Aggregicoccus sp. 17bor-14: one gene and its partner. The protein of the gene in region 2 interacts with the protein of the main gene of each other region in a pairwise test. Links are inferred from orthologs where the notes say so. Each region holds a gene or a part of one and is shown on either strand. Other genes may lie near its edges.

Region 1 (15,185 bases), on a different replicon or contig from region 2:
GCCCCGCGCGCTCCTTCGCGCGCTGGGTGAGGTCCGGGCGCCCCTCGATGGAGACGAGGCTCCCCCCTTCCGCGTCCTTGAGGAACAGCTCGTAGAGGATGAAGCCGAGGTACGCGTTGCCGCTGCCCGCGTCCACGACGACGGGGGCCTGGGTGCGCTGCTGCAGGTCCTCGAAGGCCGGGCGCAGCAGGCCCATCAGGTGGTTCACCTGCTTGAGCTTGCGCAGCGCGTCCGCGTTGAGGTGCCCCTCGCGCGTGAGCAGGTGCAGCTCGCGCAGGAGCGCGGGGCTCTGCTCCGGCAGCAGCTCCTTGCGGACCGCTGCCGTGCCCTTGACCTGGCGCCTCAGACCGCCACCACCTCGAGCACCTCGGGGATCAGCTCACGCAGCCGCCCCTCGATGCCCATCTTCAGCGTGGCCGTGCTCGAGGGGCAGCCGCTGCAGCTGCCCTTCATGTGCAGGTACACGAGCCCGTCCTCGAAGCGGTCGAGGGTGATGTCGCCGCCGTCCTGCGCGACCGCGGGGCGGATCTCCGTGTCCAGGATGTCCTGGATGCGCTGCTCCACCGAGCCCGTGGCGCCCATCGCCGTGCGCGCGGCCTGGATCGCGGCCTCGTCCACCACCGGCTCGTTCGCCGTGAGGTGGGTGTCCAGCGTGTCCATCACGCGGTCGTTGAGCTCGTCCCACTCACCGTCCTCGCCCTTGGTCACGGTGACGAAGTTCGTGCCCACCATCACCGCCGTCACGCCCGTGATGTCCATCAGGCGCTTGGCGAGCGGGCTCTTCTCCGCCGCCTGCTCCCTGCTGGTGATGTTCACGGCCCCGGACGTCAGCAGCTTGCGGTCCACCACGTACTTCAGCGTGCTGGGGTTGGGGGTCCACTCGAGCTGGATGTTCACCGACATGAAAAAGTCTCCCTTTGCCCCTCCTCTAAGCCCATGGCGCCCCCTTGGCAACCCGCACGCGCGGTGGGGAGGCGGGCGAGGGGGGCCCGGGGGCGGAGGCGCCGAAAACCCTTCGGATTCGCGGGACCGTCTAAGGTTTCGCCGCGGCGCGGCGCGGCCGGTCAACACCTGATCCGGGAGGCAGGTACACGGAGCGCCCCCCGTGTGGGATGCCTTCGTGTAGAGTGCCCCACCCTCTGCCGCCCGCCCGCCGTCACCCCCTGGGACTCCCCTGATGGCCTACCCTCCGCGCCTCTCGCACCTCGCCACGCGTGCCGTCACGGTCGCGAAGCTCGTGCCCACCTTCGCGGCGGCGCACCACATCGACGAGGAGGAGGCGGCCGAGCGCCTGGACGCCGCGCTGCGCGGGCGTCTCCTCGGAGACCTGCTCGACGCCACCTGGACGGCGCTGCTCGCGGGCACCAAGCGCCTGGACGAGGAGGGGCTGCTGGAGAAGGTGGCCACCACGCTGCGCGACCGGCCCCAGCGTCCCGGGCGCCTCGCCACCCTCACCCCCGGCTGGAGCGCCTTCCTGGTGCTCGCGGACCTCGAGGCCGGCACCGCGAGCGATGCGGTGCGGCGCGTGCTCAGCACCGACGAGGGCCGCAAGCGCGCCCTCGCCGGGCTCGCCGAGGTGGGCCGCTTCCTCGCAGCCGAGCTGACCCGGGGGCGCTGACCACGTGAGCGCGCGGCTGCTCCTGCTCACCAGCTGTGCCTGCTGCGCCGCGCTCGCGGCCGGCTGTGACGCCTCCGTCCCCGCCGCCTCCACGCCGCCCCCCGTTCGCCGCAGCAGCGCGGCGCTGCGCCAGGCCTCGGCGGACAGCGGCAAGCTGCGCACCCCGCGGCGCGACCATGCGGCGGTGCTGCTGGGCGACGGGCGGGTGCTGCTCGTGGGCGGAGAGACGGCGAACGGCACGCCGCTCGCGGACGTGGAGCTCTACGAGCCCCTCAGCGGCGAGTGGGTGGAGGCCTCTCCCCTGCTCACCCCGCGCTCGCGCGCCGCCGCGGTGCTGCTGCCGGACGGCCGCGTGCTGGTGAGCGGCGGCCTGGGCCTGCAGAAGGACGGGAGCGTGGCGCCGCTGGACTCGCAGGAGCTCTTCGACCCGGTGACGGGCAGCTGGAGCGAGACCGGTCCCCTCACCCGCCCGCGCGCGGACCACAGCGCCACGCGGCTGCTGGACGGGCGCGTGCTGCTCGCCGGCGGGCAGACCACCGCCGAGCGCACCGGCGTGTCGGACGCCGAGGTCTACCAGCCCGAGACGGGCCTCTGCTCCGCCCTCAAGAGCCCGATGGCGGGCCCGCGCTTCGCCCACTCCGCGCTGCGCCTGCGCTCGGGCGCGGTGCTGCTCGCGGGCGGCGACGTGGACGACATCGTCTACGGCACCGCGCGCGCCGAGCTCTTCCAGCCCGAGGCCGGCACCTTCTCGCTGCTCGCCTCCCTCCCCGACCTGCGCTTCCACCACACCGCCACGCTGATGCCGGACGGCAGCGTGGCGCTCGTGGGCGGACGCGGCTCGGGCGTGCGCGCAGGGGCCAGCACGAACACCACCTTCGACTGGCGCGGCGAGGGCACCTCCTGGACTCAGGGTCCCTTCCTCGCGCACGCCCGCGAGCAGCACACCGCGGCGCTGCTGCCCTCCGGGCGCCTGCTCGTCGCGGGCGGCTGGAGCGTCACCAGCCCGCGCTCCGGCACGCGCTACGCGCAGGTGCCCACCTGGGAGCTGCGCACGGCGGACGGGGGCCTCTGGGAGGAGCACCCGCTCCTGCGCGCGCGCGCCCGCCACTCCTCCACCCTGCTGCCCACCGGCGGCGTGCTGCTCGCCGGCGGGGAGGCGCCAGGGGCCAACGGCACCAGCGCGCTCGTGGTGCCCACCGAGCTGCTCGAGGTTGCGGACGACGGGTGGCAGGCAGCGCCCGGCCCGGGCGCCACGCGCGGGCACGCCCAGAGCCTGCTGCTGCTCGACGGGCGCGTGCTGGTGCTCGGCGAGACGAAGGACGGCGGCCCCGCGGAGCTCGTCTCGGGCGCCTGGGGCAGCGCGCGCCCCGAGGTGCTGCAGCTGCCGGACGCCCCGCCGCAGCCCGAGGCCAGCGCCACCCTGCTGGAGAGCGGCGAGGTGCTCGTCGCCGGCGGGCTCGCCAAGGGCGCGGGGCTCGAGGACGCCGCCCTCTTCCTCCCCTCGGACGCGAGCTTCGTGCCGCTGCCGCCCATGCCGGAAGGGCACGCGCGCCACAGCGCGACCCTGCTGCCCAACGGCAACGTGCTGGTCGCCGGAGGCGTGGGGCCGGAGGGCCGGGCGAGCACGGCCTGCGCGCTCTACGATCCGATGCAGCGCGCCTGGCGCTCCCTCGTGCCGCTCACCGAGGCGCGCGCGGGCCACAGCGCCACGCTGCTGCCGGACGGGCGCGTGCTGCTCGCGGGCGGCGTGGACGCGGACGGCGCCGCGCTGCACAGCGTGGAGCTCTTCGACCCGGGCAGCGAGCGCTGGGAGCTCGTGCCCCTGCCCGGGCTGCTCGGCCGCGAGCAGCACCAGGCGCTGCTCGCCCCGGACGGAAGCCTCCTGCTGGTGGGAGGCCGCGAGGGCGCGACCGCGCGCCTCGAGGTCGAGCGCCTGAGCGGTGCGCCCCTCTCGGCGGACTCGGCCTTCGTCGAGGTGGTGGACACCCTGCCCGAGCCGCGCATCGCGCCTGCCACCATGCTGCTGCTCAACGGCCACGTGCTCGTCGTGGGCGGCGAGGACCTCCAGGGCAACCCCAATCCCTCCGCGCTGCTGCTGGACGGGCGCAGCGGGCGCGTGCTCGGCCCCGCCGCGCCGCCCGCCTACGCGCGCGCCGCGGGCGCCGCAGCCACGCTGCTGCCGGACGGACGCGTGCGCCTGGTGGGCGGCGGCGCCCCGGCCGAGCGCTACGACGAGGGGCGCGGCGCGCCCGAGGCCCTGCGCCCGGCCATCGAGGTGCTGCCCGCGGCGATTCCCCACAAGCAGCCGCTCGCGGTGCGCGGCAGCGGCCTCACCGGCGCGGGCGAGGCCTCCGGCGGCACCGCGCGCTCGAGCGCCACGGACGTGCCCCTGCTGCTGCTGCGCCGCGCGGACGGCAGCCTGCAGGCGCTCGCGCGAACCACCTCCTTCAGCGACCGCGCGCTCTCGGCCCAGCTCCCGCTGCTGCCCGGCGGGCCCCACTGGGTGTACCCGGTGACCAACGCCGTGGTGGGCGAGGCGCGCGCGCTGCAGCTGGGGCTGCCGCGCGGCGAGGCCTGCGAGGCGGACAACGCCTGCGCGAGCCACGCCTGCTCCACCGGCGTGTGCTGCGACCACGCCTGTCCGGACGGCAGCTGCGCCAGTGGCACCTGCCAGGTGGGCTTCGCGCCCACCGGCTCCCTCTTCGACGGCGGCATCGCGAGCATCCCGGGCACCTACGCGCCCACGTTGCCCCCCGACCCCGTCCCGCCCCACTTCGCCTCCGCCGCGGACAGCCTGCAGGCCCACTGCGCCCAGGCGCTCGCGGTGCCCGCGGCGGTGCAGGGGGACGGGCCGCTCACCTTCGCGCTCGGCGGCGAGGTGCCCGAGGGCATGGAGGTGGATGCGGCCTCCGGCGAGCTGCGCTGGAGCCCCTCGCGCGCCCAGGTGGGGCACTACCGGGTGGTGCGGCGGGTGAGCAGCGCCGCGGGCGAGGACAGCGAGGTGCTGGACGTGGACGTGGCCTGCGACGCGATGCAGCTGGGCGTGCGCTGCGGCTGCAACGGCGGGGGCGAGGCCGGCTCGCTCGCCACGGCCGGAGCCCTGCTGGGGCTCCTGCGCCGGCGGCGCCGCAAGCGTGGCCCGGGCGACCTGTCGGCCTGACGGCTGGCGCACCCCCCACTGCCCCCGTTATAGGCTCGCCCACCGCGCCGCGGCCTCCGCGCCCCGTCGCGGAGGCGCGGACGTCGAGTCCCGCCGTCGAGCCCCGCCCGAGAGCCCGCCCCGATGTCCGCCCCGCTGCCCCTCAGCTTGCGCGTGCACCACGCCATCACCGACGTCGCCGAGGCGGCGTGGGATGCGCTGCTGGACGAGGCGGGGCTGCCCTTCCTCGAGTGGGCCTTCCTCGCGGCGCTGGAGGAGACGGGCTGCGTGTCGGCGGCGGCCGGCTGGCACCCGCGCCACCTCACGCTCTGGCGCGGCGCGCGGCTCGTCGCCGCGGCGCCCGCCTACCTCAAGGACGACAGCCACGGCGAGTTCGTCTTCGACTTCTCCTGGGCCACCGCCGCCGAGCGCGTGGGGGTGCGCTACTACCCGAAGCTGGTGCTCGCGGTGCCCTTCACCCCGGCCACCGGCCGCCGCGTGCTGGTGGCCCCGGGCGAGGACCGCGCGGCGCGCGAGGCGGAGCTGTACGCGGCGGCGCTCGAGTACGCGCGCGCGAGCGGCCTCTCCGGCGTGCACGTGCACTTCCCCACCGCGGACGAGGCCTCGCGCCTCGAGGGCTGCGGCTTCGCGCTGCGGCTCGGCGTGCAGTACCACTGGCTCAACGCGGGCTACGGCGGGATGGAGGACTTCCTCGCCCGCTTCCACGCCAAGCGCCGCCACCAGCTGCGCCGCGAGCTGAAGGGGCCGGAGGCCCAGGGCCTCACCGTGCGCACCCTGCGCGGGGACGCGCTCAGCAGCGTGGACCCCGAGGCGCTGTACCAGCTCTACGCCGCCACCGTGGACCGCTACGGCTGGAGCCCGCGCGCGCTCAACGCCCCCTTCTTCCGCCGCATGCTCGAGCGCTTCGGGCACCGGGTGGAGTGGGTGGAGGCGCGGCGGCGGACGGACGGGAAGCTCGTGGCCGGGGCCTTCAACCTCGCCGCCCCGCGCGTGCTCTACGGCCGCTACTGGGGCACCTCCCAGGCGCCCGAGACCCACCCCTTCCTGCACTTCAACGTCTGCCTCTACGAGCCCGTGCGCGCGTGCATCGAGCGGGGGCTCGAGCGCTTCGAGCCCGGGGCCGGGGGCGAGCACAAGCTCACGCGCGGCTTCGAGCCGCAGCTCACGTACAGTGCCCACCGCCTCTTCCACGCCGGGCTGGACCGGGCCGTGCGCGCCTTCCTGCTCCACGAGCAGGCGGCCGTGCGGCAGGGGCTGCCCTTCTGGCGGGCGGAGACAGGTTTCAAGCAGGCCGCGCTCCCCGAGCCGCGTTAACCCTCCCGCGTTACATCCCGAGGACGCCCACACGATGCCGCAGAAGTACGAGCCCGATTCGAACGTCGCCACGGAGCTGGAGCCGAAGCAGAAGCTCAAGCGGCCCACGCGCTACAAGGTGCTGCTGCACAACGACCACTACACGACGCGCGAGTTCGTGGTCGCCGTGCTCAAGGAGGTCTTCCACCGCTCGGAGACGGACGCGGTGCAGATCATGCTCCACGTTCATTACAACGGCATCGGCGTGGCGGGCGTTTATACCTATGAGGTCGCAGAGACCAAGATCAAGGTTGTGGAGGCAGCGGCCAAGGACAATGGCTTCCCGCTGCGCCTCAGCATGGAACCGGAGGAAGGTTAGAACGTGGCGGGACCGCTGATTGCCAAGGAGTTGCAGGTGAGCTTCCGGAACGCGCTCGAAGAGGCGCACCGGATGAACCACGAGTACCTCACGCTCGAGCACCTGCTGCTCGCGCTGACGAAGGACCCGCGCTCGCGCGAGGTCCTCAAGGGGTGCGGAGCCAACGTGAAGCGCCTCCAGGAACGCCTGGAGACCTTCCTCGAGGAGACCGTCGAGCGGCTGCCCGAGGGGGTGGAGGCCGAGCCCCAGCAGACCATCGGGGTGGAGCGGGTGCTGCACCGCGCGGCGGTGCACGCGCTGAGCGCGGAGCAGAAGGTCATCGACGGCGGGGACGTGCTCGTCGCCATGTTCCGCGAGGAGGAGAGCCACGCGCTCTACCTCCTGCAGCAGGAGGGCATCACGCGCCTGGACCTGCTCAACTTCATCAGCCACGGGGTGGGCAAGGACGGCAGCCCCGGCGCCGAGGGCGCGGGCAGCCCCCAGGGCGCCGGCGAGGACGAGGAGGGCGAGCCGCGCCCCAAGAGCCCGCTCGAGGCCTACACCACCCAGCTCAACCTGGAGGCCGAGGCGGGCCGCATCGACCCGCTCATCGGGCGCGACCGGGAGCTCGAGCGCACCATCCAGGTGCTCTGCCGCCGCCGCAAGAACAACCCGCTCTACGTGGGTGAGGCGGGCGTGGGCAAGACGGCCATCGCCGAGGGGCTCGCGCTGCGCATCCACGAGAAGAAGGTGCCCGAGGCGCTCGCCAACGCCGTCGTGTACTCGCTGGACATGGGCGCGCTGCTCGCGGGCACCAAGTTCCGCGGCCAGTTCGAGGAGCGGCTCAAGGGCGTGCTCAAGGAGCTGCAGGAGCAGCCGGACGCCATCCTCTTCATCGACGAGATCCACACCATCGTCGGGGCGGGTGCGACGAGCGGCGGCTCCATGGACGCGAGCAACCTGCTCAAGCCCGCGCTCGCGAGCGGCCGGCTGCGCTGCATCGGGAGCACGACCTACCAGGAGTACAAGTCCGCGTTCGAGCGCGACCGCGCGCTCAGCCGCCGCTTCCAGAAGATCGACGTGCTGGAGCCCTCGGTGGAGGACACCGTGCTCATCTTGGAAGGGCTCAAGGGCCGCTACGAGGAGCACCACGGCGTGAAGTACGCGGAAGGGGCGCTCAGGGCCGCGGCGGAGCTGTCGGCGAAGCACATCAACGACCGCTTCCTGCCGGACAAGGCCATCGACGTCATCGACGAGACGGGCGCGGCCGACCGCCTCAAGCCGAAGGAGCAGCGCACCCACACCGTCACGGTGACGGACGTGGAGAACGTGGTGGCGAAGATGGCGCGCATCCCCGCCAAGAGCGTCACCGCGACGGAAGGCATCGCCCTCAAGAACCTGGAGGGCGAGCTCAAGCAGGTCATCTTCGGCCAGGACAAGGCCATCGAGGACCTGGCGAGCACCATCAAGCTCGCGCGCTCGGGGCTGCGCAGCCCGGAGAAGCCCATCGGCTCCTTCCTCTTCAGCGGCCCCACGGGCGTGGGCAAGACGGAGCTCGCCAAGCAGCTCGCGCAGGTGCTGGGCGTGGAGTTCCTGCGCTTCGACATGAGCGAGTACTCGGAGAAGCACACCGTGAGCCGGCTCATCGGTGCGCCCCCGGGCTACGTGGGCTTCGACCAGGGCGGCCTGCTCACGGACGCCATCCGCAAGGCGCCCTACGCGGTGCTGGTGCTGGATGAAATCGAGAAGGCCCACCCGGACCTCTTCAACATCCTGCTCCAGGTCATGGACCACGCCACGCTCACGGACAACAACGGCCGCAAGGCGGACTTCCGCAACATCGTGCTCATCCTGACCACGAACGCGGGCGCGAGCGACATGGCCACGAGCGCGCTGGGCTTCGGCGCGGGCGTGCCCGGCATGGACGCGAGCCGCGCGAAGAAGGCCATCGAGCGCACCTTCACGCCGGAGTTCCGCAACCGCCTGGACGGGTGGATCCTCTTCAACGGCCTGCCCCCCGAGGTCATCCTCAAGGTGGTGGACAAGGAGGTGAAGCTGCTCAAGAACCTCCTCGCCGAGAAGCGCGTGCAGCTGGAGCTCACCCCGGCCGCCCGCGGCTGGCTCGCCGAGCACGGCTACGACCCGGCCTTCGGTGCGCGCCCCATGGCGCGCCTCGTGGACAACAGCCTCAAGAAGCCGCTCGCCGAGGCGCTGCTCTTCGGGGACCTGAAGGACGGCGGCGTCGCCCGCTTCGACGTGGTGCGCGATGAGACGGACGGCAAGGAGCGCCTGAAGCTGCAGGCCGTGCCGGCGGCGCGCGAGCCCGAGCCCGCGTAGCTAGCGGCTCTTCCGGGGGGCCTCGCCGCAGGCCTCCCGGATGCAGTCGGGCACCTCGCCGAGCGCCAGGATGCGCTCGGCGGCCTGCAGCTCGGCTGCGGCGCGCGGCATCCCGTACACCACGCTGCTCGCCGCGTCCTGGGCGAGCGTGAGGCCGCCGGCCTGCCGCAGCGAGAGCAGGCCGCGCGCCCCGTCCTCGCCCATGCCGGTGAGCACGACGGCGCCCGCGCGCCAGCCGTACACCCGCGCGAGTGACTCGAGCAGCGCATCTCCGGAGGGGCAGGGCCCGGCGCGCGAGCGCGAGAGGCGCGCGACGCCCCCCGGGCCCACGAGCAGGTCGTGGCCATCCGGCGGGAGGTACACGTGGCCCGGCTCGAGTCGCTCACCCTCGCGCGCCAGCTGCAAGCCCAGTGCGGTGAGCCCGTCCAGCCAGCGCACCAGCCCCGGGGTGAAGCCCGCCTGCATGTGCTGCGCGACGAGCAGCGGGGCGGCGAGCTCCCCGGGCAGCCTGCCCAATATCTCCGCGAGCGCCGGGGGTCCCCCCGTGGAGGCCACGAGCGCGAACACGTCCACGCGCGCCGGCCCCGCCGCGGGCAGGGGCGGCCCCACGCGCGGGCGCCGGGTGACGACGGGGATCTCCGACACCAGGCACACGGACTCCGCGAGCTGGCGGCCCCAGCGCCGCAGGTCCTCGAAGCCCGTCGCCGCCGGCTTGCCGATGAGCTCGAGCGCCCCGGCGCGCATCGCCTCGAAGCAGAGGCTCGCGCCGCGCTCGTCTGCGCCCTCCCCCGCCATCGAGCTCACCACCAGGATGCGCGTGGGCGCCTCCGTCATGATGCGCTCGATCGCCGCCGGCCCATCCAGCGCGGGCAGCAGCAGGTCCATGGTGATGACGTCCGGGCGCAGCAGCCGCGCGAGCGCGACGGCGCGCTGCCCGTCGGCGGCGCGCCCCACCACCTCGATGCGCGGGTCCTCGGTGAGCAGCGCCGTGAGCGCGCTCGCCATGGTGGGCGAGTCGTCCACCACGAGCACCCGGACGGGCCGCCTCACCGGCGCCCCGCAGTGCCCGCGTGCGGCGCCTCCGCCTCCCCGTCACCCCTGCGCCTGCTCACGCGCCGTCCACCCTCGCTCCCGCCGCGGATGCGGCCGGGACGCGAGTCTAGCCAAGCCGTGCGCGCGCCCCCAACTGCGGGCCCCGCCGCCCCGCTCCCCCGCCCGGTGGGGCTAGAACTGCCCGCCGAGCGCCAGCGTGGGTCCGCCGCTACCCGCCCCCACGCCGGCCACCAGCCCGCTGTAGCGGTTGGGGTCCTCGCCGGAGAGCCAGAGGTAGGCGGCCGTCACCCCGGCGCCGAGGCCCACCACCGCGAGCCCCGCCGTGCCCCACTGCTGGCGCTGCAGGCGCCCGCTGAGGGAGTCCAGCTTCTGGCGGCAGGCGGTCTCGTCCTGGCCGCACGCGGCGTAGACGGCCTGCGCCTTCGCATCCAGCTCGCCGGGCGAGGGCACGCCGCCCGCCAGCGCGAGCTGACGCGGGTGGAACTCGGTGCGGTACAGCGGCGCGGTGCTCTTCTGGTCCAGCAGGTAGGCGCCCGCGAGCGCGCCGACCGCCGCGCCCGTGGCCAGGTACGCCCCGATGCGCAGGCGCCCGTGGCGCTCGTGCCAGGCCTCTGCGTAGTCGGGCGAGGGCAGCAGCGTCACCTCCTGGCGGGCGAGCTGCGTGGGCTCGATGCGCACCGCGGCGGACTGCGAGATGAAGCCGTCCTTGCGCACCACCAGCCGGTGCACGCCCTGCGCGAGCGGCAGCGGGGCCTTGAGCGGCGTGGAGCCCAGCAGCGCGTCGTCCACCAGCACCTCGGCGCCCTCCTCGCTCGCGTGCACGAGGAGGCTGCCCTGGCGCTCGCGCAAGAGCGGCGCCATCAGCGACTGGGCGAGCCCGGGCAGCACGCCGGCGAGCTGCTCGAGCCCCGGCACCGGCCCGTAGGTCTGCTGGCTCACCACCGCGCCGCCGCTCACGTCCAGCAGGCGCAGCTCCACGCTGAGGCCCGCGCCCGTGCGCGTGAGGGTGCCCACCACGGTGTGCTGGGCGCCCAGCGCGCGGCTCAGCTGCAGGTTGCCCGAGCCCTCGGCGCCGAAGAGCTGCCGGTTGCGCTCGAGCGCGAGCAACTGGCGCACGTCGTCCGCGCTGAGCACCTGGAACACCTCGAGCTGGCGCAGGCCGCGCACCACGCCCAGGGTGGCCGCCTGGGCCTCCGGTGCGCCCGAGCCCTGCGCCGCGAGGTCCAGCACCACCAGGGGCGGGTGCTCTTCGGTCGCGCTCGAGGGCGCCGCGCTGGAGGCCGCCGCGCTCGGGGCGGCGGGCGCGGCGGCGCGCGCGAGCGTGGGCGCGAGGAGCAGCGGGCCCAGGAGAAGGCAAGGCAGGGTGCGGCGCAGCGGGCTGAACACGGTGAAGTCTCCCCCCCCGGTTTGAAGCCCGGGCACTTGGCTGTATATGTCGGAAAGTGTTCGGAGCGCGAGAGGGCGCCCGATGGAGGGGGGCTGTATGCGGAGTCGCATCGTGCGCAGTGCCGCGGGTCTGCTCGGACTCGCCGCGTTTACGGGTCTCGCGGGCTGCCGCGACCTGGATGTACCCCCGCCCGGCCCGGGCGCGCCGCCCGTGGTGCGCTTCGTCAACCCGGACGTGGCGGCCTCGGGTGCGCGCGTGTCGCAGACCCTCCCCGTGACGCTCGAGGCCCAGGACGCCAACGGCATCCGCTCGGTCACCCTCGTGTGCGGCGCCACCCCGCTCTTCAGCTGGACCTCGGCGCCCTACGTGGCCACCGTGGACCTGCGCCCGTGCACGGCCGCCGCTGGCGCGGACGCGGGCACCGTCGCCGTCACGCTGGTGGCGCGCGCGGTGGACGCGACCGGCATGGAGGGCAGCGCGAGCGCCGAGGTGCAGGTGGACGCGAGCGCGCCCGCGGTGGAGCTGGTGCTGCCCGAGCGCGTGGCGCCCGGGCGCGCCTTCACCGTGCTGGTGAAGAGCGACCGGCCCATCGCCGGGCCGCTGGTGAGCGTGGAGGGCGTGGGCGTGCAGGCGGTCCCGGTGGACGCCAACACCTTCAGCGCCACGGTGCCTGCGGCGCCGGGGCTGGGCGTGGACACCTGGGACGCGGACGCAGGCGCCCCGCCGCTCGCGCTGCTCGAGCAGGTGGAGCGCCCGCTGGACGTGGCGGTGGAGGCGCGCGGGCTCAACGGCAACCCGGCGCCGCGCGTGGTGGCGCGCACCTTCGTCTCGCGCATCGCGTGGGAGCGCAGCATCCCGGGCGTGGCGCTGGGGCGCGCGAACGGCGACGGCACGGTCATCCCGCAGCTGCCGGTGGCGACGAAGGAGGGCCTGGTGCTGCCGGTGGTGAGCGCGGGCGGCCGCAGCGGCACGGAGTGGGTGCCGGTGCTGATGCGCGCGGCCGCGGGGGAGGTACGCACCGTGCCCCCCGAGCAGCTGGACGGCGGCTACCTGGGCGCCGGCGTGGACCTGCTCGGGCGCACGCTGCTCGCCAACGGCAACGGCGACGCGCACTACTACGACCTCGTGCAGGGCACCACCGCGCCGAGCAAGCCCCTCTCCGCGAGCGCCGTGCGCGTGCCGGCCGCCGTGGGCGACGAGCTGTGCTTCTCGCAGCTGGGCGCCACCTGCGGCCTGCTCGAGCTGCACTGCCTGCGCCCCGGGGGCAGCGAGCGCATCGCCCAGCTCTCCACGCCGGGGCTCGCGCAGCTGCGCAACCCGAGCGCGATGGTGGTCTCGGGCGGGCGCGTGCTCGTGATGGGCATGGCCCAGGGCAGCAGCATCTGCTGCAGCGGCAGCGCGTGCTCCTCGGAGGCCCAGGACATGTTCGTGGACGCGGACGGGAGCAAGGGCATGGTCACGCTCTTCCCCAGCCCCGGCGGCCAGAGCGTCCCCGCCGTCTCGCGCGCCCTGCCGCTGGGTGGGGGCGCCTTCGCGCTGGGCTCGGAGACGCCGGGCTTCCTCAAGCCGGGGGGCGTCTACCGCTTCGGCAGCGACCGCGCGGTGTCCCAACCCTGGCCCGCGCTGGCGAGCTTCCCGGACTTCAACGCGCTCGTCAGCGGGCAGCTGGGCAGCGAGCAGCTGCTCACGCTCGAGGCGCAGGGGGCGACGCAGACCGCGCTCGCGCGCCACGCGCCTGGCCTCCAGCCCGCGACGAGCCTGCTGCCCGCCTCCTTCGAGCAGGAGACGCCTGCTCCGCTCGAGGCGGACAACAGCGCGGTCCCCACCGCGCAGGGCGTGGCGGTGCTGCTGCGCGTGACCAACGACGTGGGCGCGCTCGCGAGCGTGGACGCCCGCGGCAACCCCCGCTGGATCTACCGCTACGACCGCAGCTTCGGAGGCGACCTGGCGGTGGCCACGCCCGACTCGGGCCTCGTGTACCTCGTGGACCTGCGCCGCCAGCGCGTGGTGGCGCTGTATCCGTGATGCCGCGCGCTGAGCGCCGAACGAACGCTGGCGTGCCGGTGGGAGCGTCAGGACCGGAAAAGTGGCGGAGCGCTGAGGTTCTTCGCGAGGGGGCGATGCCAGTCCGCGGCGCTCAGGGGTGACACGCTGGCCGGCGCGGCCCCTCGCGTGGAGCGAAACGCCCGTTCCACGCACCCATGCTCCGGCCCCGAGCGCAGCTTCACTCTGCGTGTGTCCCCCCTCGGGAGCGGCGGCCCGCGTCGCGCAAAAACGTAAAATAGGATTTTACCTTTCTGCAGCGCGCGCCGGTCCGCGCCCGGGAGGGGCGTCTCTCTTCGAGACACCTGTCCCGCGAGTCTTGGACGGCTTCACCCGCCCTGAGAAGCCCCGTTCCCTCCCGGCCTCTCCCTCTCGAGGCCGTGCCTCTCGCGCCACTCTCGCGCGCCCTGCTCGAAGCGTGCACCGGGGCCGCGAACGCGGCGCATGCGAGCTCGCTCCGTGCATCGATGCGCCCCACGGCCCCTCCGCCGAGTCTCGCCAGGCACGGTGGCCCGAAGCCCGCGAGCCCTGTCCCGGAGGGACGCTACTCCGCCTTCTTCGGCTCCGCCGGGGCCTCGTCGAGGCTGGGGTCCACCGGCGGCGCGCCGATGGCGTGGTAGCCGCCGTCCACGTGGACGATCTCGCCCGTGGTGCTGGGCATCCAGTCGCTCAGCATGGCGCAGGCGGTGCGGCTGACCATGTCGTGGCTGTCCTTGGCGCTCCAGCCCAGCGGGGCCTGGGTGCCCCAGCCCTGCTCGAGGCTCTTGAAGCCCGGGATGCCCTTGGCGGCGATGGTGGCGAGCGGCCCCGCGGCGAGCGCGTTGACGCGGATGCCCTTGGGGCCCAGGTCGCGCGCGAGGTAGCGCACGCAGGCCTCGAGCCCCGCCTTGCACACGCCCATCCAGTCGTAGATGGGCCAGGCGACGTTCTGGTTGTCGAAGTCCAGGGTGACGATGGAGCCGCCCGCGCTCATCAGGGGCATCACCGCCACGGCGAGGTCGCGCAGCGAGAACGTGGAGATGCGGAAGGCGGTCTGCACGCTCTCCCACGGGGTGTTGAGGAAGTTGCCGCCCAGCGCGTCCTCGGGCGCGTAGGCCACTGCGTGCAGCGCGCCGTCCACCCGGCCCCACTTCTGGCGCAGGCTCTCGGTGAGCGCGGTGAAGTGCGCGGGGTTGGTCACGTCCAGCTCGAGCACCTCGGTGCCGGACTTCAGGCGCTTGGCGCTGCGCTCGGTGAGGGAGCGGGCGCGGCCGAAGCCGGTGAGCATGATCTCGGCACCCTGCTCCAGCGCCCGCTCGGCGATGCCGTAGGCGATGGACTGGGGGGTGAGCACGCCGGTGATGAGGAGCTTCTTGCCCTGAAGCAGCATGCGGACTCTGCCTTTCCGTGTGAGGAGCGGGGGTGCGCCTTTATCACCTCTGCCCACCTGCGCGACAAAGCGATTGCGTCCATAACCCGGAGCCCCGGAGGAGCAGGGGCGCAGGGGCCAACAAATCGTCGGGAAAGTCTCCCATCTGCGCCCCCATCCAGTAAAAGACGCAACCGCCATGTCGAACTTCCAGGACACGCACCTCTCCGGTGCCAACATCGACTTCATCGAAGGGCTGTACGCGCGCTTCCTCGAGGACCCCGCGAGCGTGGATCCGAGCTGGCGCGAGCTCTTCGCCGGCAACGCGGGCGCGGGCCGCCCCATCGTCGGCGTGGTGCCCCCCGAGTTCCGCCCGCCCCCGCCCCCGCCGGCCGTCCCCGGCAAGGGCGCCAAGGGCAACGGCGCCGCCGCCGCCGCGCTGCAGCAGGCCGCGGCTCCGGCCGCCGGCACGGCCCCCACGGCCCAGGCCGCGCTGGACATGGACCTGCAGGCGCGCGTCACGCAGACCATCAACGCGTTCCGGCTGCGCGGCCACCTGCGCGCGAACCTGGACCCGCTGGGCCGCCA
Region 2 (15,198 bases):
AGATGGACGCGCGCTCATAAAGATTTGGGGGCCCTCCGACACCGGCCCAGGCCTCTTCTCGGTTGGATTCGAGTACGGCCCGAGCGCCTCCGTTGCAACGGATACCGTCTTCCGAGCGGTGTCTGTAGGCGGCGCTTACTACAACTACTTTTATGACGCCCGGGGGCGCCGGCGCCTGAAGGAGAGTCCGACGGGGGAAAAGAACGAATTCTTCTACGACACCGGACACCAGATGCTGACGGACGTGGGCCCGACTTCGCCTTTCGTGCCGACTTCCTCCCAAGAGGCAGGTAACGACCCACCTTCGACTTTCACGGCGGAGGACTACGTCTGGCTCGATGGCCGACCGGTGGCCCTGGTGCGCAGCGTGCTCGACTCCGGCTATGTGCAGCAGTCGGACGGGTTTGGGCGCTGCGCCCGCAACTGGGACGCCGCCCCATGTGGCGTCTACTTCATCGTGACCGACCCGCTCGGCAAACCCGTGCTGATGCTCGACTCGAGCCGTCGGGTGACAGGCGTAGGCGAGTATGACCCCTTCGGCCACGTCAATCGCGTCGCCGTGCGCGCCGAGTCCCCTCACCCGTTCGAGCAGGGGGCGCCTGCGATGCCGCTCGCCACCCTGACGCAGCCCACCGGCAGCCCGCAGCTTGCGCAGCGGCAGCGCGTGCTGCTGCACACGCTCGACCTCGCCAACAACTCGGTGGACATCTCGTACGTAACACAGGCCGGCCCGCAGACGCTGACCATGCAGGGCCGCGGGCTCGGGCACGTCTGGTCGGATTGGTACTACCCGGAGACCGAGACAACAAATGTTTCAGTGGGGGACGGCTGCATCGAGGTGTGTGGTGGATTCGATTGCTACGAGCAGTGCGAGTCATCCCCTCCAGTGGTCATCCCGCCTGAAGGCGTGGTGATCGAAGGCTACGAGTACCAGCGCTTCCAGATAGGCGCGCAGCCCTTTTGGACACCCCTCCGCTTCCCCGGGCAGTACCACGACGCCGAGACCGACCTCTTCGAGAACTGGAACCGCTACTACGACCCGAGCATCGGGCGGTATCTGCAGCCGGAGCCGATGGCTAAATTGGACCCTAAGGCGTCCGCTTGGCCGACTTATGCCTACTCGAAGAGCAATCCCGTCAAGAACACGGACCCTACTGGGCTGTTCAAGGTGAGCAATCCATACGAATGTTCTAACTGGAACGCTGCAGAGTGGCTCGCTCTGAAGTGGGCTGGCTGCCTGCCAGATGGAACAACCGACACATCCTGTCAATGCCAGTCGGCACTCGCTGCGTGCAACGGGGATGGCCTCTGCGATGTTTGTGCCGTGCTTCGTCGTGGCACTGGCCCGGATGCCTATTTTGATGATTTGGGGTTGATTCCGCGAGGATACCCAATGTTTACGGCACCGACGGGCCTGTACGGTACGCGGGCTGCAGAGAGCACGATAGGGTGGCTCTCGTACACCTTCAACGATCACATGTGCGAAGACTCGTCATACATCTTCGATTTGGCCTCGACTATCCTACATGAAGCGACCCACGCGTGTAGCTACACTGGAGTGCGTGGGTCGAGGGATACAAACACGTCGCAAGCTTTCTTCTTTCCGCCCGCTTCCGGTTGCTCGGCGCAGGAGTTGGAGGCCAAATGCATGCCCAAGAAGCGGTGGTAGCTAGAACGCATCGTATGATTAGCCTTCTCGTTGCTGCCACTCTCGGGGTTGCTCTGGGGGCATCCTGGAGCATCATCCGAGTCGTGCACCGCGGCTACCGTGTGGACACGAATCAAGCAGGGTGTGCTGTCGCGGTGGCCGAGGAGATTCATTTCCTGGGAGTCCGAACACGAACGACTGAACACGTGGAGTGGGTGTCGTGCGGCAAGTCTGGAAAAATCAGTGATCTCGATACGTTTTACTGTGCTTGCCAAAGGTGACGCATTTAAGGCTGCCGCCTGACAGCGGATTCGCGAGTTCGCCTCCAGTCAGCAATGTCTGGTCGAATTGGTACGAGCCGACGGGCTCCTCCGTGGACGTCACCCTCGTGCGCCCGAGCCAGTCGCCCCCGCCCCCTTCCGATTGCCCAGTCGTGTGCAATGACCTCTGGTGTTGGTCGGACTGCGGGACTTCAAGCATGGCGGCATCGCGGACGATGGCGCTAGGTTGTGTCTGGCGGATGCCTAAACCGGCATTGATCGTCGGTTCAAGCATCGTTCGAGGAGAAATTCCCCTCGGAGCTGAGCGCCGCGCGACGACGTAAACAGGCGCGGATGGCGGCTGAAACGATCCGTCAGACACTGCCTAGGGGCGGCCGCTCCTAAACAAGACATGGCTTTCCAGACGACGGCGCTGGAGTCCGCTGCGCCTCAGCAAGGTGTGGTGCTCGCCGCCTATGAATACCAGCGCTTCCAGCGGGGCGCGCAGCCCTTTTGGACGCCCCTTCGCTTCCCCGGCCAGTACCACGACGCCGAGACCGACCTCTTCGAGAACTGGAACCGCTACTACGACCCCAGCATCGGGCGGTATTTGCAGCCGGAGCCGATGGCGGCGGTGGATTCCAAGGCAGGGGCGTGGCCCGCGTACGCGTACGTGAAGAACAACCCTGTGAAATCCAGTGACCCGACAGGCCTCTACACCCTCGACCCTAGGGCCACCTGCGATAACTGGGGACCTGCACTGAAGCGTGCGAGGGAGGTAATGGGCTGTGATGCCGGCAGTCAGTGCAATTCTGAGTGCAAACCGCCATGCAACATCTGCGAGTATCTCAAGGACGGTACGCTTCCGATCGTCTGGGTTGCCAGAAAGGGGGAGCTGGGACAGGACTACGGTGGAAACGGACCGTCCAACGTTCTTCCCGGCGGCGTCGGAGTCGCCTTCAATTCATACTGGTGCGACGGAACTACCCCTCTAGCCAAAGAGATTCTCGCTCAGGCGATGGTTCACGAGGCGTTTCATGTGTGTAAATATCTTCAGGGGATCGACATTTGGGCGACGAATGATAGCTGGTTGCGATTGAGCGAAAACATCAATCTTGGTCCAGCAGATCCGAAGGACATCACCGATCGGTGCTTTAAGGGGAAGTGAGTAAATGATGCGCACCATCGTGTTGATTGCGGCGCTCGCTCTCGCTGGCGCCACAGCATGCGGAACGCCATCCGCGGACTCAGTTCCACATGAGGGTAGTTGCCGCCGTGATTCCGACTGCGCGTCTGGCCTCAAGTGTCAGAAGAATCGGCCGCAATTTCTAGCGCTGTTCCGCAAAGGAACGTGCGCTCCAGTCTGTGAGTCCGATATAGACTGTGGCGAGGGACGGACCTGCGTGCGGCTCGAGCAATTGCTGTACGGCGCGTGTTTTAGCGCGCCCGATCGGCGTGGCATCCCCTAGCTGCGGTGCCCATGGCGTTGGACATGTAGGAAAGGGCCCTTGGGCGTGCGACGTCGATGCAGAAGCCCTGAGGGAGGGAATTGGGGTGAGTGAAGTCGGCGGCGCATAACGTGTTCCTTTCGCCCCACCCAGCTGCTCCGAGGGGCTCACCCAGCCAAATCTCAGGCAGGGTTTTGCCCCGCCGAACGACGAAGGGTGCGGGTCGGCACTTTGAGGGCCATGGCGATCTCCCGCCAGCTCCGGCCTTGCTGACGGAGCCTGTGGACTTCATCGAGGTCCACCTCTCGCTTCGGGCGTCCCAGCGCCTTGCCACTTCGCGTCTTTCCTGTCGCCTTCACCCGCGCAATTCCCGAGCGCACGCGCTCACGAATCAGCTCGCGCTCGAACTCGGCCAGCGCTGCGATGAGGTGAACGAGCAGCCGACCGGTGGGCGTGGTGAGGTCGATGCTCTCGCGCAGGCTGATGACAGCGCAACCGCAGGCGGCCAGCTCGTCGAGGAGGACGAGGAGATCTCGCAGGCTGCGTCCGAGACGGTCGAGACCGAAGACCATCACCTGACGCACCTCGCCCGCGCGAGCGGCCCGCTTGAGGGCATCCAGCGCAGGACGGCTGGCCTTGGCACCTGAATGCCCGAGGTCGATGAACTCACGAGGGGCGGTCCACCCACGGGCCTCAGCTGCGCGGCGGAGGGCATGGAGTTGCGCCGCGCCGTCTTGGTCGGCGGTGGAGGTGCGGATGTAGAGCGCGTACGTGGAGAGTGCGCTCATGCGGACCCACGGGCTGGCACACGGTGAGGAGGTCGCCGACCCAGAGCACGTCGCCGGGCTCGATGAAGTCGAAGACGTAGCTCAGGGACATCGCGAGGCTATTCGTCTCGGTGGTGTTCTTGCGCCGCAGGGCTCGCATGGCGCTCAGCTCGCGAGCGATCTCCACGCTCCGCCAGCCCATGGCTCTCAAGTGCGCGCGGCGCGCGCAGCACTCGGCGGCGGAGGGCATCTCGCCGGCCCAGACGTCGAAGTACTCGGTGCGACGGAGGCCGGTGACGCGGGGCAGGGTAAGCAATCGGCAGGTTCCTCCGGCCCACCTGAGTAACGCTCCGCGAAGGCTAGGGGCCTGCGGTTGCCAGTGTCGGGGACCGATGCCCCCACCTGCACAAGCTGCGCGTGACAGTGGAGCTCCTGCAGGCGCACGGGCTGCGCACCGCGCTCGCCCGGGCGGCGCAGCTCTTCGAGGAGCGCGTGGAGGAGCCCCTGCTGCTCGAGGCCGCGGCGCGCGGCATCGAGCAGGAGGTGGACGCCATCTCCGAGGCGCTGCGCGGCAGCTGACCGGTTGCAGATGCAACCCAGTGGCAGGTGGCAGGAATTTCGCGCGCGCTGATGCGGCGCGTCGTGCTTCAGTCGACAAAACCGCGCCATCTTCCTCCCCCTTGGGGCCGTGCAGCTCGGCCCGGGAGGAGGCACCGTGAGACGCACCGCGAGGACGTGCGCGCGCAGCCTGGGGCTCGCGCTGTTGTGGGGGTGGTGTCTGGCAGGGGCGCTGCCTGCGCATGCGCAGCAGGCCGCGTCACCGGACCTCATCGACGACTACACCACCTACAGCTACGCGAAGATCGCGGACTTCACCCCGGCGGTCCTCCCGGTGACGCGCACCTTCCCGCGCAACATCAAGAGCCTCAAGCTCACCATCGTCGGCGGCTCCGCGGACGACCTGGGCTACGTGGGCGGCATGCTGGTGACCACCGTGCCGGGCTGCAGCCGGGGCGTCGGCCAGGTCGCCTCGCCGGTGGACGTCACGAGCCAGGTCGCGGTGAGCGGCAACACCGCGTCCTTCACGCTCACTGCCATCGAGACCTGTTGCTGCTACACCGGCTGGGGCGGGGCCAGCTTCCACTGGCAGGTGGAGCTCGAGCCCGCGTGCAACGAGCAGCTGTGCAGCGCGCAGTGTGCTCCCGGCACGCCGGATCTGGTCCCCTCGACGTCGCTGTCGTGGAGCAGCAAGCACACCGTGTCGTGCGGGCCGCTGGGCGGCGATGCGGGTGCCGGCATCAAGTTCAAGGGCGCGGGCAGCTTCGACCCGGCCCAGTGCGCGGGCGGCTGCAAGTCCAAGGGCAAGGGCTCCGGCCAGTTCGATGCCGAGCTGTACGCGTGCGGCATCACCGCGACGGCGAGCGGGGCGGTCGAGTACGAGCAGAGCTCCACCTTCGAGAAGTCGTGCAACATGGACGCCTGCGGCATGCAGTGCGACCCCAACCGCTACTGCACCGACGCGAGCAGCGTCTTCAGCGGCAAGGTCGAGCAGAGCGAGTCGGTGAAGACCTTCGCGCTCAAGAACCGCGTCTTTTCGCGCGGCAGCCGCAGCTTCGGCGTGAGCGGGAGCTGCGAGGCGAAGCTGAAGTTCAGCGGCGGGGTGAAGGGCGGCGCCAAGAGCCAGGAGAACCATGGGTCCGCGAACGCCGCGTGCCGCACCTGCACGGGCGGCACCGGCGAGGCGAGCCTCGAGGGCGCCGGCTCCGGCGGCTGCAAGGTGGACGTGAGCGTGGGCAGCCACAAGCTTGCACTCGACTGCAAGGACTGCATGGAGCTGAAGCTCGCCACCACGTTCAAGGGCTCGCGCGACGACTGCGGCGGGGATGGGGCGCAGAACTGCGCCGGCTCCTCGGTCACGGCGTCGGCGAAGGCCGGGCTGCCCAAGGCCTGCCGCACCTTCTTCGGGATGCGGGTCAAGGCCAACTACGACTGGAAGTTCGACCTGACGTGCGCGGGCGACTCGTGCGGCCAGGACTTCGCGTGCACCCCCAAGGCGGATGGCTCGGCGAAGCTGTCCATCGACTACAACACCAAGTGCTAGGGCAGCTCCCGAGGACCGCGACCATGAACGCTCCCTTCCGCTACGCCCTTCCGCTGTCGCTCTCCCTGCTCGCGGCCTGCACTGCCACGCAGCCAGAGGACGCCGCCCCCGTTCCCGCCACCCGCGCGCAGGCGCTCGCCCAGGCTCCCAGCCGCGGCTTCAGCTGTGACCCGCTCGAGGTGCGCAGCGACACCGAGCTCGCCACCGTCGAGGGCGCGCCCGCCGATGCGCTGGTGCTGCGCCCCACCGGCGTCGCCTGCCGCTACCACCTGCTCTACCGCGATGGCTCCGGCAAGCAGCACATGCTCAGCCAGTCGCCCGGCATGTACCTGCTCGCCGACGCGCGGGTGCTCGCGAGCGCGGGGCGGCCCGACACCACGCTGGTGTGCGCGACCGACCTGCAGCACGCGCGCGCGGCCGTCCCCTCGGACGAGCCGGGCATCGAGAACCGCGCCATCACCTCCACCGCGGTCATCTGCGCGGCCGCGCGCGACGGCAAGTGGAGTCAGACGAACGCGGTCGTCACCGGCGGCGCGGACTGGGCCGCCTGGGTGCTCGAGGCGGGCGCCGACGAGGCGGACCCGGACGTGTTCTGGGTGCGCTGGACGCGCGACTCCACCTTCCAGCCCCTCGCGCTGGACGACACGGGGCGCCCCGCCGACGACGGCATCTACCGGACGCGCTTCCGGCTCGTGCAGGGCCGGGGGCCGGTGGCGCTCGACACCACGAAGGTCTCGGACGCCACCGTGGAGGTGACGGTGACGGGCGAGGAGTAGCCCACTGCCGCGCTCCGACGGCTCAGGCGTCCGCCGGGGCGCCCGCGTCGGAGCGCGCGCCGGTGCCCGCGGGGCGGCGCTCGCCGTGCAGGTGGCTCTCGAGGAACCAGAGGTCCAGCTCCACCTCGCCCAGAATCTGGGTGAGCAGGTCCACCGTCACCGGGTCCTTGCAGTCCTCGGACTGCTGGATGCCCTCGCGGATGCTCGCGCCGTAGCGGGCGAAGCGCTCGGTGAGGGCGATCATGTGGTCCTCGCCGTTCACCGCCTTGAGGTCGTACTCGGGCAGCTCGCTCGCCTTCGCGGCGAGCCGGATGGTGCCCTGCGCGTAGCCGCCCAACGTGCCCGCGCGCTCGGCGAACTTGTCCGCCTGAAGCCGCGCGTGGTCCGCGAGCTGATCGAAGAGCTCGTGGCGGCTGATGAAGTGCTTGCCGCGGATGTTCCAGTGCGCCTGCTTGATCTGCCAGTGCAGGTCGATCGCGTTGGCGAGCTGCGTGTTCAGCATGTCGGTGAGCTCCTCGCGCGCTTCGGACGGGAGGTTCACGTGGCTGGGGAATTTCATCGGTCGCTCCAGAGGGTGAGGGCGGGGGTTCGGGTCGAGACCGCGTCGCCCCTACAGGGTGGCGACGCGCCCCCGGTGCGCCAACCAACCCGGGCCGAACCTTGGACGCGGAAGCCCGCCTGCCCGGCGAGCCGGTTGACGCGCTGCGCCAGCGGCTCTATGCCCCCGGAGATGCGCTCAGCCCTCGCCTTCCTGGACCGCGTGCGCGCGGTGTCCCCGCGTGCCGCGAACCTGCTGCTCTCCACCGCGGTGCCGCAGGTCATTCCGTCGGCCGCCGGGCTGGGCTTGAGGGTGGAGGAGCTCTCGGACGCGCGGGCGCGGGCCTCGCTGCCGCTCAAGCGCCGCACGAAGAACCACGTGGGCAGCGTCTACTTCGGCGCGCAGATGACGCTGATGGAGATCACCATGGGCCTGGTGCTCTTCCGCCACTTCCCACCCGGCCCCTTCGGGATGCTGGTGAACCGCGTGGAGGCGGACTTCCACGCCAAGGCGAAGGGGCGCGTGGTCGCGGTGTGCGAGCCGGGCGAGAGCGTGTCCGCAATCTCCCGCGCGCTCGCGGACTCGGGCCGCGCGGAGGTGTGGGTCACCGTGCGGCTGCTGGACGCCGCGGACGAGCGCCCCATCACCACGGCGCGCTTCCTCGCGGCGGTGCGGAAGTTCGAGAAGTAGAGGCGCTCAATCCCTCACCCTGACCCTCTCCCAGAGGGCAGGGCGAGCGCATCTAACTGAAAGAGATTCTGGGCACTTGGCTGTTGGCGTCCGATGGGGCGAAAGCGGCTGAGTGCACAGCGAGTCGTCGAGTTGGTGGCGCGCAACTTCAAGGTGTTGAAAGACAGGCGGGTGGAGCGCACGAAGCGACACCCCCTGCTCAACGTCCTGGTGCTGGCGCTGTGCGGCGCCGTGTGTGGCGCGGACGGCTGGGATGAGCTCGCGCTGTTTGCGAAGTCCAAGCGCGCACTCTTCAGCAAGGTGCTGCCCCTCGCGCAGGGCACGCCCAGCGCGGACACCTTCCGCCGCGTCCTCAGCAGCCTGCACCCGGCGCGCTTCGAGGAGTGCATGCGCGCGTGGGTGGCCGCACTCGCCGAGGAGTTGGCGGGGCAGGTGGTGGCGCTGGACGGCAAGGCGGTGCGCGGGGCCCTCTCGCGCGCAACCTCCGGCGCCCTGCGCCCCTTGCACCTCTTGCACGCGTGGGCGGCGGAGCAGGACTTGCTGCTGGGGCAGGTGGCGGTAGCGGGCGCGCCGGGGGAAGTCGCGGGCCTGCCCGCCCTCATCGGGCTGCTGGACGTGCAGGGCGCGGTGCTGACGGCGGATGCCAACGGGTGCACGGGCGACGTCGCGGCCGCGGCGCAGGAGGCCGGCGCCGACTACGTGCTGTGCCTCAAGGGCAACCGCGAGAAGCTGCACGGGCACGTCGTCGCCCTCTTCGAGGCGGCAGGGCCGCACCCCGCGGGCACGCACGTGACACACGCCGCGGGCCACGGGCGCGAGGAGGTGCGGCGCGTCTCCGCGCTGCCCCTCACCGACTGGCCCCTGAAGGGGCCGCGCTGGACGGGCGCGGGCACCTGCGTGCGCGTGGAGCGCCACCGCGGCGGCGGCGTCGGGGCGAGCCTCGAGGTGCACTACTACCTCACCAGCCTGCCGCCGGACGCGGCGCGCCTCGCCCACGTCATCCGCACCCACTGGGGCGTGGAGAATGGCCTGCACTGGGTGCTGGACGTCGCCTTCAACGAGGATAGGCGCCGCATCCGCGACGCTGCGGGCGCGCAGAATTTCGCCGCCCTCTCGCGCCTCGCCCTCGCGCTGCTCAAGCGCGAGGCCAGCCTCAAGGCGGGCATCGCCGCCAAGCGCAAGAAGGCAGGCTGGGACGACGCCTACCTCCTGCAGGTGCTCAGCGCTGGAATTGCTGAAGTTTAGATGCGCTCGCCCTGCCCAGAGGGAGAGGGGACACTCGGGAGAGGGGACCTACAGCCTCGAGACGACAGGGGGCCGCTGCTCGGCCTCCTCGAGCATGAAGTCCACCACCGAGCGCCAGGTGCGCTCGAAGCCGAAGCGGCGGAAGCCCGAGCCGCTGATGAGCCAGTCCACGTGCGGCGGCGCGTGGCTGGGCTCGTCGAAGTGGCCGATGACGTCCAGGTGGTCCGCGTTCACCGCGGCGATCACCTTGCCGTAGGGCTGCGAGCGCGTGGGCACGATGCCGTCGCTGTCCTCGGGGCGCGGCAGCTTGCCGTAGGCCTTGAGCAATACGGCGGACTGTTCGGGCTGCAGGCGCGGGAAGTCCAGCTCCTTGAGCCTTCCTGCGCGCCCGTAGAAGAGCGAGAAGATGCTGTGGGTGAGCTGCGCGTAGGGGTCCAGCCCCGCGCTCAGGCGCCCGCGCAAGGAGGGCGGCCGCGCGCGCGTCACCACGCTGCCGTAGCGCACGCCCGGGCGGTCCGGCGTGGCCGCGTTGAACAGGTCCATGTTCTGCGGCGTGAGCTGCGGGATGAGGCTGGTGTCCGAGCCCACCTCCTTGAAGAACTTCACCAGCGCCTCCTGGCGGTCCTTCGAGAAGTCGCTCAGCAGCTGCCCGAAGAGCTGGTCCAGCAGCGTCTGGCGCCAGCCCAGCTGGTCGTCCGCCTTGGCGAGCAGCCCGCCGAAGCGGAACACCACCGAGAGTGGCAGGCGCCCGAAGCGCAGCGCGTACACGGTGAAGAGGCTGGTCAGCTCGAGCAGCCGGTGGCCGAAGAAGCCGAGGAAGAAGGACGCGAGCGGCGTGCCCACGTGCGGCGTGGCCACGCACACCACGCTCTTCACCTTCTGGGCCCAGGGCTCCACGTCCAGGCCCTCGCCCAGGCGCGCGCCCGGAGTCACCAGCAGGCGCGCATCCAGCCCGCCGGTGGAGTGGCCGATGAGGTGAATCACGCTCTCTTCATCCGGCCCCTCGGGGGTGCCGCTCGTCTCCTTCAGCGAGGAGAGCAGGTCCGCGGCGCGCGCGCGGATGGAGGCGGTGGGGTGGCTGAGCACCGTGTGCACGCGGGCCTCGAGCCCACGGCGGCGCAGCTCCTCCTCGAGGAAGTCGCGCACGTGCCCGAAGTACACGAGCTCGCCCAGGTTCGCGAAGCCGAAGAATCCCGGGACGAGGTAGACATGGTGCTTCTTCGCCATCGTGGGGTCGCACCCTAACCGGTGTCGGGCCGCGCTGCGTCATCCGAAGATGACGCGCCCGCTCGGCCGCTTCGTGCAGCTCCCACACTGCGGCACACGTGGACGCTAGAGTGCCCGCTCATGGCACCGCTCACGCTCGTCGTCGGCTCGAAGAACTACTCCTCCTGGTCGCTCCGCCCGTACCTCGCGCTCGCCCACACCGGGCAGCCCTTCGAGGAGGTGGTCATCGCGCTCGACGCGCCGGACACCGCGGCGAACATCGCGCGCCACTCGCCGAGCGGGAAGGTGCCGGCGCTGCGCCACGGAGAGCTCACGGTGTGGGACTCGCTCGCCATCTGCGAGTACGTGGCGGAGCTCTTCCCCCAGGCCGGGCTGTGGCCGAAGGACGCCGCGGCGCGCGCGGTGGCGCGCAGCGTGAGCGCGGAGATGCACTCGGGCTTCCTGGCGCTGCGGCAGAACTGCCCCATGAACATCCGCGCGCGCAAGCCGGGGGTGGGGCTGCAGGCGCCGGGCGTCGCGCAGGACATCGCGCGCATCCAGCAGCTGTGGCGCGAGTGCCGCACCCGCTACGGCGCGGGCGGCCCCTTCCTCTTCGGCGCCTTCAGCATCGCGGACGCGATGTACGCGCCCGTGCTCCACCGCTTCGTCACCTACGGCGTCGCGCTGGACGCGCAGCTCTCCGCGTACCGCGACGCGGTGCTGCAGCTTCCCAGCATGCAGGCCTGGACGAAGGCCTCGCTCGCCGAGCCGCCCGTGGGCAAGTACGAGTAGCTAGAGCCCCAGCTCCGTCAGCTGCGCCTCGAAGGCGGGCGCGGTGGTGAAGAGGCGGCCGCGGATGCCCAGCGCGTCCGCCGCCGCCACGTACTCGGGGATGTCGTCGAAGAAGGCCGCCTCGTGCGCCTCGCAGCCCGCGCGCGCGAGCGCCTCGCGGTAGATGGCGGGCTCGGGCTTCACGCTGCCCACCTCGCAGCTGAGCACCAGCGCGTGGAAGCGCTCGAGCACCGGCAGCAGCGGCTTCAGGTACTGCACGTGCAGCACGTTGGTGTTGCTCAAGAGCACCACGCGCACCTGGCGCACGAGCCGCTCCACGCGCGGCAGCACCGCGCGGTGGAGGGTGAAGTGGCAGTTCCAGAGGCTGAAGAACTCGTCCGCGGGCAGGCTCACGCCCAGCGCGCGGCACACGTCCTCGCGGATGCCCTCGCCGTCCAGCTCGCCGCGGTTCGCCGCCGTCCAGCCCGCGCCCATGAGCCGGCGCTCGGCCTCGTCGGGGGCGAGCCCCGCGCGCGCGCCGAGCCTGCGGAACAGGAGCCCGTTGTCGTGGAAGGCGAGCACGTTGCCCAGGTCCAGCAGCACGGCGCGCGGAGGGGGGAATGCGGTCATCGCAAGGGGTCCACGGGGCGGCCGGTGTGCTCTCTGCCGAGGCCGCCCCGGGCCCGGGTCAGGAGATGGGGATGCGCCCGTGCAGCTCGCGCTCGGGCACGTGGGTGAAGTCGGAGTTGAGGTCCATCACCACGCGCTGCTGCACCTTCTGGCTCAGCTCGCGGCGCAGCATACCGAGGAAGCCCGGAGGCGCGGCGATGACGAGCTGCTCGAAGGCGTGGCTGTCCACGCCGCGCTCGAGCCGCGCGGAGAGCTCGCGGGCGAAGCGGCTGAACTCCACGCTCTTGCGCACCTGCGGGTCGTTCTCCGGCTGCGGGCCGTGCAGGGTGCCGGCGTTGGGGTTGTCGCGCTGCTCCAGCAGGTCACCCGCGTGGGCCCGGCTCTCCTCGTGGAAGAAGTCGTCGATGAGCTTCCAGTCATCGCCGGTGGCGTCCGCGGAGAAAAGCCGCGCGCGCGAGGCGTTTGCCACCAGAATCCACAGTTTGTCCGACATGGGGTGCTCGCTCCTGAGGGCTGAGGGAAGGCTGCCGAGGCAGGGCCGGCGCGCGTGCTGTCTGCTGCCACTGCCACGCGCGCCGCTGCCTTGAAGCTAGGCATGGGGCGCGCGGACGTGAGGGCAGCGCGGCAACCTCGGCCCGGGCCGCGCCCCTCCTCCAGCGAGCAGGCGGGCGGGCCCCCGGCGAGAGGGAGCGACACGCCCGCAGGCCCTCCGGGCGGGCTGCTCGCGGTCGGCCAGGACCCTCGCCCGCAAGAGGGCAGCCTCCCCGGCCGCGCGGCACCACATCCCGAGGCCCGGGCGAAGGTGTCGGGACGCGCAGTGGCGTGGACGAGGAGGCTGCCCCTCCTTCCCTTGCGCGCAGCCGGGGACCTTGGATCTCGCCGCGGCCGGGCCTCTCCAGGCTGTGCGGCAGCGAACGTTGACGCGCGGCGCTGCCCGCAGGCCGCCGGCCGTGGCATACCGGGGGCACTTCCCACAGGAGGCGCAGGGTGAGCAACGCGGGTGAGCAGGCAGCGGCGTGGCTGGGCAGCAGGCTCGAGGAGATGGAGGGGGCGCTGCGCGCGCTGGTCGAGGTCAACAGCTTCACCGACAACGTGGAGGGCGGGCGGCGCGTGGGGGCGCTCCTGCGCGAGCTGCTCGTGGTTCCGGGCTTGAGCTGCGAGGTGGTCTCCAGCACGCGCTACGCGGACCACCTGGTGTTCCGCTCCGAGGGGCGCGCGGGAACCGCACCCGTGGCGCTGGTGGGCCACCTGGACACCGTGTTCCCGCCGGGCAAGTTCGAGGGCTACCGCGTGGACGGGGCGCTGCGCCGGGGGCCCGGCGTGCTCGACATGAAGGGCGGGCTCGTCGTCATCGCGTACGCGCTGCGCGCGCTGGCCGAGACGGTGGGGCTCGCGAAGCTTCCGCCCCTGCGCCTCGTGGTGGTGAGCGACGAGGAGGTGGGCAGCCCCGAGGGCCAGGGCGTCATCCGCCGCGCCATCGAGGGCGCGGACGCGGCGCTGGTGTTCGAGTCGGGCCGCCAGAACGACCTCATCATCACCCGGCGCAAGGGCACCGGCGCGGTGAAGGCGACGGCGCACGGCAAGGCCGCGCACGCGGGCAACGCGCACCAGGAGGGGGCCAACGCGCTGTGGGCGCTCGCGCGCTTCATCGACCGCGTGCAGGGGCTCACCGACTACCCGCGCGGCCTCACGGTGAACGTGGGCAAGGTGGTGGGCGGGCAGGGCAAGAACACCGTGCCGGACCAGGCGGTGGCGGACGTGGACCTGCGCTTCTGCACCCGCGCGGACGGCGAGGCGCTGGTGGGCCGCTTCCAGGAGGCCGCGGCCGAGGCCGCCGCGAGCGTGCCGGGCACCCGCATCGAGGTGCAGGGCGGCGTGGCCCGCGAGCCGCTCGAGCGCACCGAGGCGAGCGCCGCGCTGCTGCAGGCCTACGGCGCCTGCGCCCACGCGAGCGGGCTGGGCCACGGCGAGGCCCCGCTGGTGGGCGGGGGCTCGGACGCGAGCACCTCCTCCGCCATGGGCATCGCCTCCATCGATGGGCTGGGCCCGCGCGGCAAGGGCTTCCACACGGTGGAGGAGTTCATCGAGGTGGACACCCTCATCCCCAAGGCCCAGGCCCTCGCGCGCTACCTCGCCTCACGCTGATGCTGTAACTCTCGTCCCCGTCTTCAAACCAGCACCCGGAGTGCACTAGAAGACGGGACCCATGTCCCGTCCGCTCGGTGCCCTCCGCGTTTTGCTGCTCGCCGTCCCGGTGCTCCTCATCGCCTGCTCGGACACGAGCGAGGGCGTGCCCCAGGCCACGGGCTGTGCGAGCGCGGCGGACTGCGCGGAGCCCGGCGCGCTGTGCCTCGTCGGAGGCGTGTGCTGCACGCCCTCGCCCGAGGCCTGCGATGGCAAGGACAACGACTGCGACGGTCAGGTGGACGAGGGCTACGGCCTGCAGACGGACGCGCAGAACTGCGGGGCCTGCGGCCACGCGTGCGCGGGCGGCGAGGCCTGCGTGGCGGGCGCCTGCGTGGTGCGGCGCGAGCAGGCCTGCACCGGCGGCGCCGACGAGGACGGCGACGGGCTCGCCGACTGTGCGGACCCGGACTGCCAGGGGGCTTCCTGCGGCGAGGGCTGCCTCTGCGACGCCGGGGCGAAGCACGAGAGCGCGTGCCGCAACGGGCAGGACGACGACGGGGACGGCCTGAAGGACTGCGAGGACCCGGACTGCCCCGCCACCCACTGCGGCGAGCAGTGCGGCGAGGCTGCGGACTGCCCTGGCTCCGGCGCGGTGTGTGTGCTCCCGCAGGGCGGCGGCACGCCTGGCACCTGCTGCACTCCCAGCGCCGAGGTGTGCGACGGCGAGGACAACGACTGCGACGGCACGCCGGACAACCTCCCGGCCACGTCCTGCTACAGCGGCCCCCAGGAGACGCTGGACGTCGGGGTGTGCAAGGCGGGCACGAGCGTCTGCAACGGCACGGCCACCGTCTGCTCGGGCGAGGTGGTGCCCTCGGCGGAGCGCTGCAACCAGGCCGACGACGACTGCGACGGGCAGGTCGACGAGGGCTTCGACCTCCAGACGGACGTGAACAACTGTGGCAGCTGCGGCCACGCCTGTGCCGCCGGC

What was found.
Region 1: the proteins of dps (region 2) and FGE12_RS06970 interact in binary tests that used the Escherichia coli proteins (3 or more experiments, as listed by UniProt). The link is inferred for Aggregicoccus sp. 17bor-14 from one-to-one orthologs.

What each region holds. Positions count from the first base shown.
Region 1 is NZ_VJZZ01000003.1:106,478-121,662, forward strand. Bases 4,867-7,788 are described here. They hold FGE12_RS06970 (ATP-dependent Clp protease adaptor ClpS), read left to right. Parts: upstream 4,867-6,126; coding sequence 6,127-6,450; downstream 6,451-7,788. Other genes in these bases: FGE12_RS06965 (GNAT family N-acetyltransferase), read left to right, coding at 4,902-6,092; clpA (ATP-dependent Clp protease ATP-binding subunit ClpA), read left to right, coding at 6,454-7,788. Also shown: FGE12_RS06945 (SAM-dependent methyltransferase), read right to left, coding at 1-346; FGE12_RS06950 (NifU family protein), read right to left, coding at 343-903; FGE12_RS06955 (hypothetical protein), read left to right, coding at 1,178-1,618; FGE12_RS06960 (kelch repeat-containing protein), read left to right, coding at 1,623-4,778; more of clpA, read left to right, coding at 7,789-8,766; FGE12_RS06980 (chemotaxis protein CheB), read right to left, coding at 8,767-9,816; FGE12_RS30880 (PEGA domain-containing protein), read right to left, coding at 9,991-11,205; FGE12_RS06990 (Ig-like domain-containing protein), read left to right, coding at 11,303-13,231; enoyl-ACP reductase FabI, read right to left, coding at 13,794-14,618; FGE12_RS07000 (2-oxoglutarate dehydrogenase E1 component), read left to right, coding at 14,797-15,185. UniProt on the Escherichia coli protein: Involved in the modulation of the specificity of the ClpAP-mediated ATP-dependent protein degradation.
Region 2 is NZ_VJZZ01000005.1:117,608-132,805, reverse strand. What follows is about bases 5,792-8,726. They hold dps (DNA starvation/stationary phase protection protein Dps), read right to left. Parts: upstream 7,560-8,726; coding sequence 7,023-7,559; downstream 5,792-7,022. Other genes in these bases: FGE12_RS11485 (ISAs1 family transposase), read left to right, coding at 8,322-8,726; FGE12_RS11490 (PaaI family thioesterase), read left to right, coding at 7,731-8,228; FGE12_RS11500 (hypothetical protein), read left to right, coding at 6,248-7,000; FGE12_RS11505 (hypothetical protein), read left to right, coding at 5,792-6,224. Also shown: FGE12_RS11530 (RHS repeat-associated core domain-containing protein), read left to right, coding at 1-1,669; FGE12_RS11525 (RHS repeat-associated core domain-containing protein), read left to right, coding at 2,321-3,076; FGE12_RS30920 (hypothetical protein), read left to right, coding at 3,081-3,377; FGE12_RS11515 (recombinase family protein), read right to left, coding at 3,539-4,144; FGE12_RS11510 (hypothetical protein), read left to right, coding at 4,541-4,702; more of FGE12_RS11505, read left to right, coding at 4,839-5,791; more of FGE12_RS11485, read left to right, coding at 8,727-9,473; FGE12_RS11480 (triacylglycerol lipase), read right to left, coding at 9,522-10,700; FGE12_RS11475 (glutathione S-transferase family protein), read left to right, coding at 10,821-11,471; FGE12_RS11470 (HAD family phosphatase), read right to left, coding at 11,472-12,080; FGE12_RS11465 (host attachment protein), read right to left, coding at 12,139-12,573; FGE12_RS11460 (M20/M25/M40 family metallo-hydrolase), read left to right, coding at 13,068-14,225; FGE12_RS11455 (MopE-related protein), read left to right, coding at 14,287-15,198.